DNA from 3 places in the Peptacetobacter sp. AB845 genome. Region 1 is predicted to be linked to each of the others. Evidence: a T-box and tRNA genes for the amino acid it is inferred to sense, from the RefSeq annotation. Region 1 holds a T-box; the other regions hold tRNA genes.
What was found. The T-box of region 1 lies ahead of ileS (isoleucine--tRNA ligase). A T-box ahead of a tRNA ligase gene usually reads a tRNA of that ligase, here a tRNA-Ile.
Positions count from the first base shown of each region.

Region 2: it encodes a tRNA-Ile, which carries the amino acid that the T-box ahead of ileS (isoleucine--tRNA ligase) is inferred to sense. The anticodon was not compared.
Region 3: it encodes a tRNA-Ile, which carries the amino acid that the T-box ahead of ileS (isoleucine--tRNA ligase) is inferred to sense. The anticodon was not compared.

Region 1 covers NZ_CP180001.1:1,150,388-1,155,381, forward strand. The annotation lists gene ACK2WO_RS05395 (RNA-binding protein) at 1-340, shown strand, start outside; gene ACK2WO_RS05400 (DivIVA domain-containing protein) at 355-969, shown strand; T-box leader at 1,124-1,372, shown strand; gene ileS (isoleucine--tRNA ligase) at 1,475-4,594, shown strand; gene ACK2WO_RS05410 (DMT family transporter) at 4,838-4,994, shown strand, end outside.
Region 2 covers NZ_CP180001.1:425,639-430,632, forward strand. The annotation lists gene ACK2WO_RS01960 (hypothetical protein) at 1-103, opposite strand, end outside; tRNA gene ACK2WO_RS01965 (tRNA-Val) at 170-245, opposite strand; tRNA gene ACK2WO_RS01970 (tRNA-Arg) at 253-326, opposite strand; tRNA gene ACK2WO_RS01975 (tRNA-Cys) at 356-429, opposite strand; tRNA gene ACK2WO_RS01980 (tRNA-Lys) at 436-508, opposite strand; tRNA gene ACK2WO_RS01985 (tRNA-His) at 520-596, opposite strand; tRNA gene ACK2WO_RS01990 (tRNA-Ile) at 603-679, opposite strand; tRNA gene ACK2WO_RS01995 (tRNA-Met) at 689-765, opposite strand; tRNA gene ACK2WO_RS02000 (tRNA-Phe) at 774-849, opposite strand; tRNA gene ACK2WO_RS02005 (tRNA-Leu) at 879-962, opposite strand; tRNA gene ACK2WO_RS02010 (tRNA-Ser) at 970-1,058, opposite strand; tRNA gene ACK2WO_RS02015 (tRNA-Lys) at 1,072-1,147, opposite strand; tRNA gene ACK2WO_RS02020 (tRNA-Gln) at 1,162-1,236, opposite strand; tRNA gene ACK2WO_RS02025 (tRNA-Arg) at 1,265-1,341, opposite strand; tRNA gene ACK2WO_RS02030 (tRNA-Leu) at 1,364-1,447, opposite strand; tRNA gene ACK2WO_RS02035 (tRNA-Tyr) at 1,461-1,545, opposite strand; tRNA gene ACK2WO_RS02040 (tRNA-Thr) at 1,551-1,626, opposite strand; tRNA gene ACK2WO_RS02045 (tRNA-Asn) at 1,631-1,706, opposite strand; tRNA gene ACK2WO_RS02050 (tRNA-Asp) at 1,736-1,812, opposite strand; tRNA gene ACK2WO_RS02055 (tRNA-Val) at 1,821-1,896, opposite strand; tRNA gene ACK2WO_RS02060 (tRNA-Gly) at 1,901-1,974, opposite strand; tRNA gene ACK2WO_RS02065 (tRNA-Glu) at 1,984-2,058, opposite strand; tRNA gene ACK2WO_RS02070 (tRNA-Met) at 2,070-2,145, opposite strand; tRNA gene ACK2WO_RS02075 (tRNA-Leu) at 2,158-2,244, opposite strand; tRNA gene ACK2WO_RS02080 (tRNA-Cys) at 2,261-2,334, opposite strand; tRNA gene ACK2WO_RS02085 (tRNA-Lys) at 2,341-2,413, opposite strand; tRNA gene ACK2WO_RS02090 (tRNA-His) at 2,424-2,500, opposite strand; tRNA gene ACK2WO_RS02095 (tRNA-Pro) at 2,507-2,583, opposite strand; tRNA gene ACK2WO_RS02100 (tRNA-Ile) at 2,597-2,673, opposite strand; tRNA gene ACK2WO_RS02105 (tRNA-Met) at 2,683-2,759, opposite strand; tRNA gene ACK2WO_RS02110 (tRNA-Phe) at 2,768-2,843, opposite strand; tRNA gene ACK2WO_RS02115 (tRNA-Ser) at 2,847-2,935, opposite strand; tRNA gene ACK2WO_RS02120 (tRNA-Lys) at 2,949-3,021, opposite strand; tRNA gene ACK2WO_RS02125 (tRNA-Gln) at 3,062-3,137, opposite strand; tRNA gene ACK2WO_RS02130 (tRNA-Arg) at 3,141-3,217, opposite strand; tRNA gene ACK2WO_RS02135 (tRNA-Gly) at 3,234-3,308, opposite strand; tRNA gene ACK2WO_RS02140 (tRNA-Leu) at 3,343-3,426, opposite strand; tRNA gene ACK2WO_RS02145 (tRNA-Tyr) at 3,440-3,524, opposite strand; tRNA gene ACK2WO_RS02150 (tRNA-Thr) at 3,530-3,605, opposite strand; tRNA gene ACK2WO_RS02155 (tRNA-Asn) at 3,610-3,685, opposite strand; tRNA gene ACK2WO_RS02160 (tRNA-Asp) at 3,715-3,791, opposite strand; tRNA gene ACK2WO_RS02165 (tRNA-Val) at 3,800-3,875, opposite strand; tRNA gene ACK2WO_RS02170 (tRNA-Gly) at 3,880-3,953, opposite strand; tRNA gene ACK2WO_RS02175 (tRNA-Glu) at 3,963-4,037, opposite strand; tRNA gene ACK2WO_RS02180 (tRNA-Met) at 4,049-4,124, opposite strand; tRNA gene ACK2WO_RS02185 (tRNA-Leu) at 4,137-4,223, opposite strand; rRNA gene ACK2WO_RS02190 (23S ribosomal RNA) at 4,355-4,994, opposite strand, start outside.
Region 3 covers NZ_CP180001.1:565,451-570,444, reverse strand. The annotation lists rRNA gene ACK2WO_RS02970 (23S ribosomal RNA) at 1-669, opposite strand, end outside; rRNA gene ACK2WO_RS02965 (16S ribosomal RNA) at 821-2,323, opposite strand; tRNA gene ACK2WO_RS02960 (tRNA-Met) at 2,531-2,604, opposite strand; tRNA gene ACK2WO_RS02955 (tRNA-Phe) at 2,613-2,688, opposite strand; tRNA gene ACK2WO_RS02950 (tRNA-Ile) at 2,703-2,776, opposite strand; tRNA gene ACK2WO_RS02945 (tRNA-Pro) at 2,782-2,858, opposite strand; tRNA gene ACK2WO_RS02940 (tRNA-Trp) at 2,874-2,949, opposite strand; tRNA gene ACK2WO_RS02935 (tRNA-Ile) at 2,974-3,047, opposite strand; tRNA gene ACK2WO_RS02930 (tRNA-Pro) at 3,055-3,131, opposite strand; tRNA gene ACK2WO_RS02925 (tRNA-Ser) at 3,145-3,238, opposite strand; tRNA gene ACK2WO_RS02920 (tRNA-Ser) at 3,244-3,332, opposite strand; tRNA gene ACK2WO_RS02915 (tRNA-Lys) at 3,344-3,416, opposite strand; tRNA gene ACK2WO_RS02910 (tRNA-Arg) at 3,425-3,498, opposite strand; tRNA gene ACK2WO_RS02905 (tRNA-Thr) at 3,511-3,586, opposite strand; tRNA gene ACK2WO_RS02900 (tRNA-Asn) at 3,591-3,666, opposite strand; tRNA gene ACK2WO_RS02895 (tRNA-Asp) at 3,696-3,772, opposite strand; tRNA gene ACK2WO_RS02890 (tRNA-Val) at 3,781-3,856, opposite strand; tRNA gene ACK2WO_RS02885 (tRNA-Gly) at 3,861-3,934, opposite strand; tRNA gene ACK2WO_RS02880 (tRNA-Glu) at 3,944-4,018, opposite strand; rRNA gene rrf (5S ribosomal RNA) at 4,024-4,140, opposite strand; rRNA gene ACK2WO_RS02870 (23S ribosomal RNA) at 4,253-4,994, opposite strand, start outside.

The DNA of each region.
Region 1 (4,994 bases):
CCTTACAAAAGTAGCGACAAATTCTGTAAAAGTTAAAGAAATTAAAAGAGAAGAATTAAAAACTTCAGAAAAGAAATATAAAGATATCTCGTTTACAGTATCTTCAGATAGACTAGATTGTGTAATAAGTGGAATATACAATATTTCAAGACAGGAAAGTCTAAAGTATATAAATGCGGAGAGAGTTCATGTAAATTATGAAAAAATTACATCTGCATCTAAGGCAGTATCTTCAGGAGATCTTATTTCAGTAAGGGGAAAAGGTAGGTCTGAAGTTATTGAAATAGGCGGGGAGACCAGAAAAGGAAGAACTAGAGTAAAGGCTAGAATAATATTATAGTTGAGGAGAAGATAATGATAACACCACAGGAGATAGAAGAAAAAGTTTTTAGAAAGTCTATGAGAGGATTCAACTGTGAAGAGGTTGATGAATTTTTAGATGATTTAAGAGTAGATTATGAAAATCTTATAAGAGAAAATGAATCTCTTAAAGAAAGAGTTAGAATGTATAGTGAGCAGCTAAATAAATATACAAACATAGAGGATACTTTAAAAGAAACTCTTATAACTGCTCAGACAGCTGCAGAAGATACAACATCTGCTGCAAATAAAAAAGCTAGAATAATAATAGAAGAAGCTGAATTTATGGGTAAACAGAAAATAGATGAGGCTACTAGCAGAGTTATCGAAATAAGAAAAGAGTATGATAATATTACTGCTGAATTTAAAATGTTTAAAAATAAATTTAAATCTCTTTTAGAGAGTGAAATTAAAAATATTGATGAAATATGCTCTAATATAGATACAGGTCTTTCAAGTCAGTATGAATGGAGAACTGCTATGGATGAGTATGAAGATGATAGATTCGATATAGAGGATTTTGGGGCAACTGCTGCAATGGAAGATGATGTTGAAGAATACGATTCTGATGACGAAAATACATCTCCAGAAAATATATTTGGTCTATAAAATTATCTATAATTTTATGATTTTTACTATAATTTTTTGTTATAGATATGCTTGAATTTAGAAACAATATAGAATTATCTGAAAAAATCAAAAAATAACTATTGACTAAAATTAAATTTTGGTATAAACTTTCAAAGTATAGAAAACAAAATCTTTAAAGGCTATGATGAAGACAGTAGATTCGGATTTTATTTTTACAGAGAGCTGGGTTAGCTGAGAACCAGTGAAATATACTGAGTTGAATATCACTTCGGAGCTGAATGCTGAAAGATTTATCTTAATAAAGATTTATCGAATAAGTTATTCCGGTAATGTGCCGTTATACAGTAGAGTGTCGTGTAGATATAAATTTAAAATTATCTATGCGGAATTAGGGTGGTAACGCGAGCAACTCGTCCCTTTGTGTATGCAAAGGCGACGAGTTTTTTTATTTGAGCAACTTATTTTAGAAAACTTTGAGCAATGAAAAATAAAGGGAATATTAAAAAGAAAGGGTGAATTAATAATGGCGAACTTTAAACCATTAGTAGACACTTCTGTTAAAGAAGCAGAAGCAAAAGTATTTGATTACTGGCAGGACATCGATATACTAGAAAGAACTTTAGAAAAAGGTCAGAACGATCCAAGTTTCGTATTCTTTGAAGGACCTCCAACAGCAAACGGAAACCCTGGTATACACCACGTTGTTGCCAGAACATTAAAAGACTGGGTATGTAGATATAAAACAATGTCTGGATACCAGGTAAAAAGAAAAGCTGGTTGGGATACTCATGGTCTTCCAGTAGAAATACAGGTAGAAAAAGAATTAGGATTATCAGATAAACAGGCTATAGAAGATTACGGAATAGCAGAATTCTGTGATAAATGTAGAGATTCAGTATTCTCTTTTGAAAAACAGTGGAGAAATATGACTGAAAGAATGGCTTATGAAGTTGACCTTGATAACCCATACATAACATTAGATAACAACTACATAGAATCTGTTTGGTGGATATTAAACAAATTCAACAAAGAAGGATATATGTATGAAGGACATAAAATACTTCCTTACTGCCCAAGATGTGGAACTGGTCTTGCATCACACGAAGTTGCACAGGGATACAAAGAAGTAAAAACTAATACATTAGTAGCTAAATTCAAAAAAGCTGGAACTGAAAATGAATACTTCTTAGCATGGACAACTACTCCATGGACATTACCATCAAATGTATCATTAACAGTAAACCCAGAAGTTACTTATGTAAAAGTTAAACCAGCTGATGTAGATGAGTTCTACTACTTAGCTGAACCATTACTAGAAAAAGTAATGAAAGATAGAGAATACGAAGTTGTTGAAAAAATGACTGGTAAAGACTTAGAATACGTTGAATATGAACAGTTATTAGACTTCGTAAAACCAGATAAAAAAGCATTCTTCATAACTTGCGCTGATTACGTAACTACTGAAGATGGTACAGGTATAGTACATACTGCTCCAGCATTTGGGGAAGACGACTACAACTGTGGTAAAAAATACGGATTACCAGTACTTCAGCCAGTTGATGAAAGAGGAGAATTTACTGCAACTCCATGGAAAGGTAAATTCGTAATGGAAGAAGGACTAGATGTTGAAATAATAAAATATCTAGCTAAAGAAAATAAATTATTCAGCAAAGAAAAAGTTGCTCACAACTATCCTCACTGCTGGAGATGTCAGACTCCACTTGTTTACTACGCTAAACCAAGTTGGTACATAGAAATGACTAAATTAAAAGACCAGTTAATAGCTAACAACAACACTGTAAACTGGTATCCAGAATTCGTTGGTCAGGGAAGATTCGGTAACTGGCTAGAAGAATTAAAAGACTGGGCAATATCAAGAAGTAGATATTGGGGAACTCCTCTTCCAATGTGGAGATGTGAATGTGGAAACACAGAATCTGTAGGATCAAGACAGGAATTAGCTGATATGGCTGTTGAAGAAGTAGATCCAGCAACTGTAGAACTACACAGACCATACGTTGATGAAATACATCTAAAATGTCCAAAATGTGGTAAACCAATGACTAGAGTAAAAGACGTTATAGACTGCTGGTTCGATTCAGGATCAATGCCATTTGCTCAGCATCACTACCCATTTGAAAATAAAGAAAACTTTGATCAGTTATTCCCAGCAGATTACATCTGTGAAGGTATAGACCAGACAAGAGGATGGTTCTACTCATTATTAGCAATATCAACATTTGTAATGGGTAAAGCACCATACAAAAACGTATTAGTTAACGACCTTGTACTAGACAAAGACGGTAAGAAAATGTCTAAATCAAGAGGAAATACAGTAAATCCATTCGAATTATTCGATAAATACGGAGCCGATGCTTTAAGATGGTACTTATTATACGTATCTCCACCATGGACTCCAATAAGATTCGACGAAGAAGGATTAAAAGAAGTTCAGTCTAAATTCGTAGGAACAATGAAGAACGTATACAACTTCTTCACTCTATATGCTAACACTGATAACATAAATCCTGGTGATTTCTTCGTTGAATACAAAGATAGATCAGAATTAGATAGATGGATACTTTCTAAATTCAACAACTTAAAAGCTGAAATAGAAGAAAACCTAGAAATATTCGAAGTTAACAAAACTATAAGAAGAATACAGGAATTCATAAATGACGATTTATCTAACTGGTATATAAGAAGATCTAGAAGAAGATTCTGGGAACCAGAATTAACTGAAGATAAAAAAGCAGTTTACAACACTACTTATGAATTATTAACTGAATTATGTAGAGTTGTAGCTCCATTTGCTCCTTACTTATCAGAAGAAATGTACAGAAACTTAACTGGAGAAGAATCAGTTCATCTAGCTTCTTATCCAAGATGCAACAAAGAACTTCTTGATGAAAAACTAGAAGAAAAAATGGACTTAGTTAAAAACTTAGTTACTCTAGGAAGAGCTTCAAGAGAAAATGCTAGAATAAAAGTTCGTCAGCCATTAAAAGAAGTATTAATAGACGGAAAATATGAATCTGTTATAGCTGATTTAGTTGACATAATAAAAGAAGAATTAAACGTTAAAGAAGTTGTATTCGTTCAGGATTTAAGTGAATACATGAACTACAGCTTAAAACCTAACTTCAGAGAAGTTGGTTCAGTATTAGGTAAAAAAGTAAATGCATTTGGTAAAGCTTTAGCAGCATTAGATGCTCATGATACTGTAACTAAACTTGAAAACGGTGAAAAAGTAGTAGTTAATCTTGATGGAGAAGACTTCGAATTCGGTAAAGATTACGTTCTTGTAAATATATCTGCTAAAGAAGGATTCAACGTATCTATGCAGAACAATGTATTCGTTCTTCTTGATACAGAATTAAACGAAGAACTAGTAAATGAAGGATTTGCAAGAGAATTCATATCTAAAGTACAGCAGTTAAGAAAAGCTGCAAACTTTGAAGTACTAGACAACATAGTAATAGACTACTGCTCAGATGATGAAGTAGCTAAAGCAGTTGCTGAATTTGAAGATTACATCAAATCAGAAACTCTAGCTCTTGAATTAAACAGAGTAGAAGATGCTAGCTTAGAACAGCACAACTTAAATGATCATATGACAGGAATAAAAGTAACTAGAAAATAATTCTTAGCTAGATTAAAATTCTTAGTTAACTTAAATAAAATTTCTGTAATATAATCTAAATCTAGTTTTATATATTGTAAGGACTAGAAATTTAATAAAAAATATAATATAATGATAATGTTATATCAATTAGAAGAAGTGTTTCGGATTCCGGAACACTTCTTTAATGTGTAAAAATAATGTTTAGAGAAAAAATTTTAAAATCAAAGTAAAAAGGGAGAATAATTTAATAGGAGGTTTTATATGGGTGATAGAAAAAAAGGTATCACGTTGGTTCTAATTGCCACAACATTCTGGGGAATGATGGGTATAAACAGTAGAACATTGTCATTAGCTGGTCTTTCTGCTATGGATATAGCATTTATCAGATGCTCTATTGCTGGGGTATTATTTACAATTT
Region 2 (4,994 bases), 720 kb from region 1:
TAGATTTCGTCAAATCAGTTTCTACAATAAAATCTGATTCATTATTAAATAAATCTATAATCTCATTACTATCTAATACTTCATCACCAAAAACTACATACATATCCTTTTACCTCAAAACAAATTTTTATTAAAAATATAGTCTTTAACTTTCGCTAAAGACTTTTACTGGTGGGGTTAACAGGGCTCGAACCTGTGACCCCCTGCTTGTAAGGCAGATGCTCTCCCAGCTGAGCTATAACCCCATAAAAATGCGCCCAGAGGGACTCGAACCCGCAACCTCCTGATTCGTAGTCAGGCACTCTATCCGGTTGAGCTATGAGCGCATATTAATATTATATTATCAAATAGTTAGTGGAGGCGACATCCAGATTCGAACTGGAGATCAAGGAGTTGCAGTCCATTGCCTTACCGCTTGGCTATGTCGCCGAGAAGTGATCTATCCGCGATTCGAACGCGGGACACCTTGATTAAAAGTCAAGTGCTCTACCGACTGAGCTAATAGACCATATTATTTTTTGGGGTGGATGATGAGATTCGAACTCACGGCCTCCAGAGCCACAATCTGGCGCTCTAACCAACTGGGCTACATCCACCACAAATGGTGGACCATCAGGGACTCGAACCCCAGACCTACCGGTTATGAGCCGGGCGCTCTAACCAACTGAGCTAATGGTCCTCATTATCTTGGTAGCGGTAACAGGAGTCGAACCTGTGACCTTTCGGGTATGAACCGAACGCTCTAGCCAACTAAGCTATACCGCCACACTATATGGTGCCCAGAGGCGGAATCGAACCACCGACACGGGGATTTTCAGTCCCCTGCTCTACCGACTGAGCTATCTGGGCATATTTTATCAAAAAATAAAAATAAAGTATGGTGCGGATGAAGGGAGTCGAACCCCCACGCCGTAGGCGCTAGATCCTAAGTCTAGTGCGTCTGCCAATTCCGCCACATCCGCATATGCTTGGCGGAGAGGGTGGGATTCGAACCCACGGTGCCGTTAAGCATCACTGGTTTTCAAGACCAGCTCCTTAAACCACTCGGACACCTCTCCATGTATAAAAAAATGGTGATCTATCCGCGATTCGAACGCGGGACACCTTGATTAAAAGTCAAGTGCTCTACCGACTGAGCTAATAGACCACAAAAAATAAAAATGGCTGGGGATATAGGATTCGAACCTATGCATGCATGAGTCAGAGTCATGTGCCTTACCGCTTGGCGAATCCCCAACATTGGTAAATATTAAGTTATGTGTTTTGGTGAGCGCAGAAGGATTCGAACCTTCGACACACGCCTTAGAAGGGCGTTGCTCTATCCAGCTGAGCTATGCACCCACAAAACTGAATTAATAAAATATGGTGCGGATGAAGGGAGTCGAACCCCCACGCCGTAGGCGCTAGATCCTAAGTCTAGTGCGTCTGCCAATTCCGCCACATCCGCGTATATTTTATTTTGGTGGAGGATGGTGGATTCGAACCACCGAAAGCGATGCTAACAGATTTACAGTCTGCCCCCTTTGGCCACTCGGGAAATCCTCCATATTTGGAGCTGGTGATAGGACTCGAACCTACAACCTGCTGATTACAAGTCAGCTGCTCTACCAATTGAGCCACACCAGCACATTGGCGGGAATAACAGGACTCGAACCTGTGACCCAATGATTAACAGTCATTTGCTCTACCAACTGAGCCATATTCCCACATTTTTAGTATTTATTTTTTTATAAAGTGGCGACTCGGATGGGGTTCGAACCCACGACCTCCAGCGTGACAGGCTGGCATTCTAACCAACTGAACTACCGAGCCACTTTATTTGGTGGGGTTAACAGGGCTCGAACCTGTGACCCCCTGCTTGTAAGGCAGATGCTCTCCCAGCTGAGCTATAACCCCATTTTGGAGCGGGTGAAGGGGATCGAACCCTCACAGCTGGCTTGGAAGGCCAGAACTCTACCATTGAGCTACACCCGCATATTTAGTTGGTGACCCGTAGGAGAATCGAACTCCTGTTACCACCGTGAAAGGGTGGTGTCTTAACCGCTTGACCAACGGGCCATATTTTATTTTGGTTGCGGAGGTAGGACTTGAACCTACGACCTTCGGGTTATGAGCCCGACGAGCTGCCAACTGCTCCACCCCGCGATATTGTATGAGTGCCGAAGACCGGAATCGAACCGGTACGGGAGGATAAGTCCCGCAGGATTTTAAGTCCTGTGCGTCTGCCAGTTCCGCCACTTCGGCTTAAATCATATTTAGTTGGAGGCGACATCCAGATTCGAACTGGAGATCAAGGAGTTGCAGTCCATTGCCTTACCGCTTGGCTATGTCGCCGAAAAGTGATCTATCCGCGATTCGAACGCGGGACACCTTGATTAAAAGTCAAGTGCTCTACCGACTGAGCTAATAGACCATATATTTTTTGGGGTGGATGATGAGATTCGAACTCACGGCCTCCAGAGCCACAATCTGGCGCTCTAACCAACTGGGCTACATCCACCACAAATGGTCGAGGTGAAGGGACTCGAACCCCCGGCCCCATGGTCCCAAACCACGTGCGCTACCAAACTGCGCTACACCTCGAAAAATATTTACTTGGTGGACCATCAGGGACTCGAACCCCAGACCTACCGGTTATGAGCCGGGCGCTCTAACCAACTGAGCTAATGGTCCTCATTATCTTGGTAGCGGTAACAGGAGTCGAACCTGTGACCTTTCGGGTATGAACCGAACGCTCTAGCCAACTAAGCTATACCGCCACACTATATGGTGCCCAGAGGCGGAATCGAACCACCGACACGGGGATTTTCAGTCCCCTGCTCTACCGACTGAGCTATCTGGGCATTTGGCGGAGAGGGTGGGATTCGAACCCACGGTGCCGTTAAGCATCACTGGTTTTCAAGACCAGCTCCTTAAACCACTCGGACACCTCTCCATATTTACAAAAGTGATTCATCTGGGACTCGAACCCAGGACTCCCTGATTAAGAGTCAGGTGCTCTACCAACTGAGCTAATGAACCAGATTAATCATCATTTTTTAATTTATTTATAACATTATATTGGCTGGGGATGCAGGACTCGAACCTACGAATGTAGCAGTCAAAGTGCTATGCCTTACCGACTTGGCGAATCCCCAACATGGTGAGCGCAGAAGGATTCGAACCTTCGACACACGCCTTAGAAGGGCGTTGCTCTATCCAGCTGAGCTATGCACCCACATCAACAATGCTTTTGGAGCGGGAAACGAGATTCGAACTCGCGACTTCGACCTTGGCAAGGTCGCGCTCTACCGCTGAACTATTCCCGCACATTATATTATATTTTTTGATATGCACTTTACATGGTGCGGATGAAGGGAGTCGAACCCCCACGCCGTAGGCGCTAGATCCTAAGTCTAGTGCGTCTGCCAATTCCGCCACATCCGCGTATATTTTATTTTGGTGGAGGATGGTGGATTCGAACCACCGAAAGCGATGCTAACAGATTTACAGTCTGCCCCCTTTGGCCACTCGGGAAATCCTCCATATTTGGAGCTGGTGATAGGACTCGAACCTACAACCTGCTGATTACAAGTCAGCTGCTCTACCAATTGAGCCACACCAGCACATTGGCGGGAATAACAGGACTCGAACCTGTGACCCAATGATTAACAGTCATTTGCTCTACCAACTGAGCCATATTCCCACATTTTTAGTATTTATTTTTTTATAAAGTGGCGACTCGGATGGGGTTCGAACCCACGACCTCCAGCGTGACAGGCTGGCATTCTAACCAACTGAACTACCGAGCCACTTTATTTGGTGGGGTTAACAGGGCTCGAACCTGTGACCCCCTGCTTGTAAGGCAGATGCTCTCCCAGCTGAGCTATAACCCCATTTTGGAGCGGGTGAAGGGGATCGAACCCTCACAGCTGGCTTGGAAGGCCAGAACTCTACCATTGAGCTACACCCGCATATTTAGTTGGTGACCCGTAGGAGAATCGAACTCCTGTTACCACCGTGAAAGGGTGGTGTCTTAACCGCTTGACCAACGGGCCATATTTTATTTTGGTTGCGGAGGTAGGACTTGAACCTACGACCTTCGGGTTATGAGCCCGACGAGCTGCCAACTGCTCCACCCCGCGATATTATTTGAGTGCCGAAGACCGGAATCGAACCGGTACGGGAGGATAAGTCCCGCAGGATTTTAAGTCCTGTGCGTCTGCCAGTTCCGCCACTTCGGCTTATTTAGTCCTCTTTTCTTGTTAAGGACAAGTATTATATTAACATATCCAATTGAATGTGTCAATATATTTTTTAAAAGTATTGTACTTTCAAAACTACATACATATTAATCAAATTACCAAATATTTACTTGGTCAAGTCCTCGACCTATTAGTATCGGTAAGCTGCATACATTACTGCACTTCCACCTCCGACCTATCAACCACGTAGTCTTCATGGGGTCTTACTTCCGAGGAATGGGAAATCTTATCTTGAGGCTGGCTTCGCGCTTAGATGCTTTCAGCGCTTATCCGTTCCGTACATAGCTACCCAGCCATGCCTCTGGCGAGACAACTGGTACACCAGCGGTACGTCCACCCCGGTCCTCTCGTACTAAGGGCAGATCCTCTCAAATTTCCTACGCCTGCGACGGATAGGGACCGAACTGTCTCACGACGTTCTGAACCCAGCTCGCGTACCACTTTAATGGGCGAACAGCCCAACCCTTGGGACCTACTACAGCCCCAGGATGTGATGAGCCGACATCGAGGTGCCAAACCTCCCCGTCGATGTGGACTCTTGGGGGAGATAAGCCTGTTATCCCCAGGGTAGCTTTTATCCGTTGAGCGATGGCCCTTCCACTCAGAACCACCGGATCACTAAGTCCGACTTTCGTCCTTGCTCGACCTGTATGTCTTGCAATCAAGCTCTCTTATGCCTTTACACTCTGTGCACGATTTCCGACCGTGCTGAGAGAACCTTTGAGCGCCTCCGTTACCTTTTGGGAGGCG
Region 3 (4,994 bases), 580 kb from region 1:
CGCTGCGGCTGCATACATGAAGTACTTAACCTTGCTGCATAACGTAACTCGTTGGCCCGTTCTACAAAAAGTACGCGGTCACACAAGAAATGTGCTTCCACAGTTTGTAAGTACAGGGTTTCAGGTTCTATTTCACTCCCCTCCCGGGGTTCTTTTCACCTTTCCCTCACGGTACTATGCGCTATCGGTCACCGGGTAGTATTTAGCCTTGGAGGGTGGTCCCTCCTGCTTCCCACGGGGTTTCACGTGTCCCGTGGTACTCTGGATCATATCGGAAGTCTTCTCACTTCGACTACAGGGCTGTTACCTTCTGTGGCGGAGCTTTCCAAAACTCTTCGTCTGTAATAACCTCTTCCTGATGATATGTCCGCAACCCCTAAGAAGCGAACTTCTTAGGTTTGGGCTGTTCCGCGTTCGCTCGCCGCTACTAGCGGAATCGAATTTCTTTCTCTTCCTTCGGGTACTTAGATGTTTCAGTTCCCCGAGTTCCCCTCAACGAGCTATGTATTCACTCGAAGATACCATGACATTACTCATGGTGAGTTTCCTCATTCGGAAATCTATGGATCAAAGTTTACGTGCAACTCCCCATAGCTTATCGCAGCTTATCACGTCCTTCATCGGCTCCCGGTGCCAAGGCATCCGCCCTGCACCCTTAATAACTTGACCAGTTACAGTTGATATTTTTTTATAAGGTTATCGTCCTTATTTATCACATTAAGGAAATAAATGATGTCATATCATAATATATATGTAGTTTTCAAAGTACAGTTTTGAAGGAATGAACCTTCAAAACCGAACAGCAGATAATTCTCCCTAGAAAGGAGGTGATCCAGCCGCACCTTCCGATACGGCTACCTTGTTACGACTTCACCCCAGTTATTGATTCCACCTTCGACGACTTCTCCCAAAAGGTTAGATAGTCGGCTTCGGGTGTCTCCAACTCCCATGGTGTGACGGGCGGTGTGTACAAGACCCGGGAACGCATTCACCGCAGCATTCTGATCTGCGATTACTAGTAACTCCAGCTTCATGTAGGCGAGTTTCAGCCTACAATCCGAACTGAGAATGGCTTTAAGGGATTTGCTCCACCTCACGGCTTGGCTGCCCTCTGTACCATCCATTGTAGCACGTGTGTAGCCCTAGGCATAAGGGGCATGATGATTTGACGTCATCCCCACCTTCCTCCAGGTTATCCCTGGCAGTCTCTCTAGAGTGCCCAACTAAATGATGGCAACTAAAGACAAGGGTTGCGCTCGTTGCGGGACTTAACCCAACATCTCACGACACGAGCTGACGACAACCATGCACCACCTGTCACTTCTGTCCCCAGAGGGAAAGAGGAGATTAGTCCTCGGTCAGAAGGATGTCAAGCCTAGGTAAGGTTCTTCGCGTTGCTTCGAATTAAACCACATGCTCCGCTACTTGTGCGGGTCCCCGTCAATTCCTTTGAGTTTCACACTTGCGTGCGTACTCCCCAGGCGGAGTACTTAATGCGTTAGCTGCGGCACCGAAGGGGGTAACCTCCGACACCTAGTACTCATCGTTTACAGCGTGGACTACCAGGGTATCTAATCCTGTTTGCTCCCCACGCTTTCGTGCCTCAGCGTCAGTTACAGTCCAGAAAGCCGCCTTCGCTACTGGTGTTCCTCCCAATATCTACGCATTTCACCGCTACACTGGGAATTCCGCTTTCCTCTCCTGCACTCAAGTCAGACAGTATCAGGAGCTTACTACGGTTGAGCCGTAGCCTTTAACTCCTGACTTGAAAGACCGCCTACGCACCCTTTACGCCCAGTAAATCCGGATAACGCTAGCCCCCTACGTATTACCGCGGCTGCTGGCACGTAGTTAGCCGGGGCTTCCTCCTCAAGTACCGTCATTATCTTCCTTGAGGACAGAGCTTTACGACCCGAAGGCCTTCATCGCTCACGCGGCGTTGCTGCATCAGGCTTGCGCCCATTGTGCAATATTCCCCACTGCTGCCTCCCGTAGGAGTTTGGACCGTGTCTCAGTTCCAATGTGGCCGATCACCCTCTCAGGTCGGCTACTGATCGTCGCCTTGGTGGGCCATTACCCCGCCAACAAGCTAATCAGACGCGGGTCCATCCTGTACCGAAAAATCTTTGATATAAAAGTCATGCGACCCTTATATATTATCCCGTATTAGCATACCTTTCGGTATGTTATCCGTGTGTACAGGGCAGGTTGCCCACGCGTTACTCACCCGTCCGCCGCTCTTCTCCGAAGAGAATCGCTCGACTTGCATGTGTTAGGCACGCCGCCAGCGTTCATCCTGAGCCAGGATCAAACTCTCAAAATAAAATTTCTTCGAAATTTTATATCGCCAACGAATTTTTCGCTAATGCTCAAAATTCCGTTGCTCAAAATAAAATTAGTTTGTTAAATCCGCTCAGATGTTATCTCAAAATATCTGGCATGGTTTGTATGGCGTTCGAATTATTCATTCGAACTAAATATATCTGCTATTCAGTTTTCAAAGTTCATAATCACTAATAATATAGCTCAGTAGCGGTAACAGGAGTCGAACCTGTGACCTTTCGGGTATGAACCGAACGCTCTAGCCAACTAAGCTATACCGCCATGTTCTATGGTGCCCAGAGGCGGAATCGAACCACCGACACGGGGATTTTCAGTCCCCTGCTCTACCGACTGAGCTATCTGGGCATAATCATAATAAGTGGGCCTAGCTGGACTCGAACCAGCGACCTCACGCTTATCAGGCGTGCGCTCTAACCACCTGAGCTATAGGCCCATAAATGGTCGAGGTGAAGGGACTCGAACCCCCGGCCCCATGGTCCCAAACCACGTGCGCTACCAAACTGCGCTACACCTCGATTTTTGGTTCTATATGGCAGGGGTAGAGGGACTCGAACCCCCGGCGCACGGTTTTGGAGACCGACGCTCTACCAACTGAGCTATACCCCTATGTTTTTTTTAGATAAAAAAAGATGGACCATCAGGGACTCGAACCCCAGACCTACCGGTTATGAGCCGGGCGCTCTAACCAACTGAGCTAATGGTCCATAAAATTGGTCGAGGTGAAGGGACTCGAACCCCCGGCCCCATGGTCCCAAACCACGTGCGCTACCAAACTGCGCTACACCTCGATTTAAATATAAATGGCGGAGAAGGAGGGATTCGAACCCTCGCACCGGTGTTACCCAGCCTAAACCCTTAGCAGGGGCTCCTCTTATAGCCTCTTGAGTACTTCTCCTAATATGGCGGAGAGGGTGGGATTCGAACCCACGGTGCCGTTAAGCATCACTGGTTTTCAAGACCAGCTCCTTAAACCACTCGGACACCTCTCCATATTAAAAAATGATCTATCCGCGATTCGAACGCGGGACACCTTGATTAAAAGTCAAGTGCTCTACCGACTGAGCTAATAGACCATAAAAAATGAGCGCAGAAGGATTCGAACCTTCGACACACGCCTTAGAAGGGCGTTGCTCTATCCAGCTGAGCTATGCACCCATATCAAATATTTGGAGCTGGTGATAGGACTCGAACCTACAACCTGCTGATTACAAGTCAGCTGCTCTACCAATTGAGCCACACCAGCATATTGGCGGGAATAACAGGACTCGAACCTGTGACCCAATGATTAACAGTCATTTGCTCTACCAACTGAGCCATATTCCCACATTTTTAGTATTTATTTTTTTATAAAGTGGCGACTCGGATGGGGTTCGAACCCACGACCTCCAGCGTGACAGGCTGGCATTCTAACCAACTGAACTACCGAGCCACTTTATTTGGTGGGGTTAACAGGGCTCGAACCTGTGACCCCCTGCTTGTAAGGCAGATGCTCTCCCAGCTGAGCTATAACCCCATTTTGGAGCGGGTGAAGGGGATCGAACCCTCACAGCTGGCTTGGAAGGCCAGAACTCTACCATTGAGCTACACCCGCATATTTAGCTGGTGACCCGTAGGAGAATCGAACTCCTGTTACCACCGTGAAAGGGTGGTGTCTTAACCGCTTGACCAACGGGCCATTTAACGTGGCTACGTCCTACTCTCCCAGGGGCCTTCGCCCCAAGTACCATCAGCGATAGAGAGCTTAACTTCTGTGTTCGGAATGGGAACAGGTGTATCCTCTCTTCTATAATAACCACATTATTTTTGACAAGTATTATATTAACATATCCATTCGAAAGTGTCAATATATTTTTTCAGAGATTGTACTCTGAAAACTACATACATATTAATCAAATTACCAAATATTTACTTGGTCAAGTCCTCGACCTATTAGTATCGGTAAGCTGCATACATTACTGCACTTCCACCTCCGACCTATCAACCACGTAGTCTTCATGGGGTCTTACTTCCGAGGAATGGGAAATCTTATCTTGAGGCTGGCTTCGCGCTTAGATGCTTTCAGCGCTTATCCGTTCCGTACATAGCTACCCAGCCATGCCTCTGGCGAGACAACTGGTACACCAGCGGTACGTCCACCCCGGTCCTCTCGTACTAAGGGCAGATCCTCTCAAATTTCCTACGCCTGCGACGGATAGGGACCGAACTGTCTCACGACGTTCTGAACCCAGCTCGCGTACCACTTTAATGGGCGAACAGCCCAACCCTTGGGACCTACTACAGCCCCAGGATGTGATGAGCCGACATCGAGGTGCCAAACCTCCCCGTCGATGTGGACTCTTGGGGGAGATAAGCCTGTTATCCCCAGGGTAGCTTTTATCCGTTGAGCGATGGCCCTTCCACTCAGAACCACCGGATCACTAAGTCCGACTTTCGTCCTTGCTCGACCTGTATGTCTTGCAATCAAGCTCTCTTATGCCTTTACACTCTATGCACGATTTCCGACCGTGCTGAGAGAACCTTTGAGCGCCTCCGTTACCTTTTGGGAGGCGACCGCCCCAGTCAAACTGCCCGCCTGACAGTGTCCCAAGACCTGATTCAAGGCCTCTGGTTAGAGTCCCAGTACTACAGGGGTGGTATCCCAACGGTGGCTC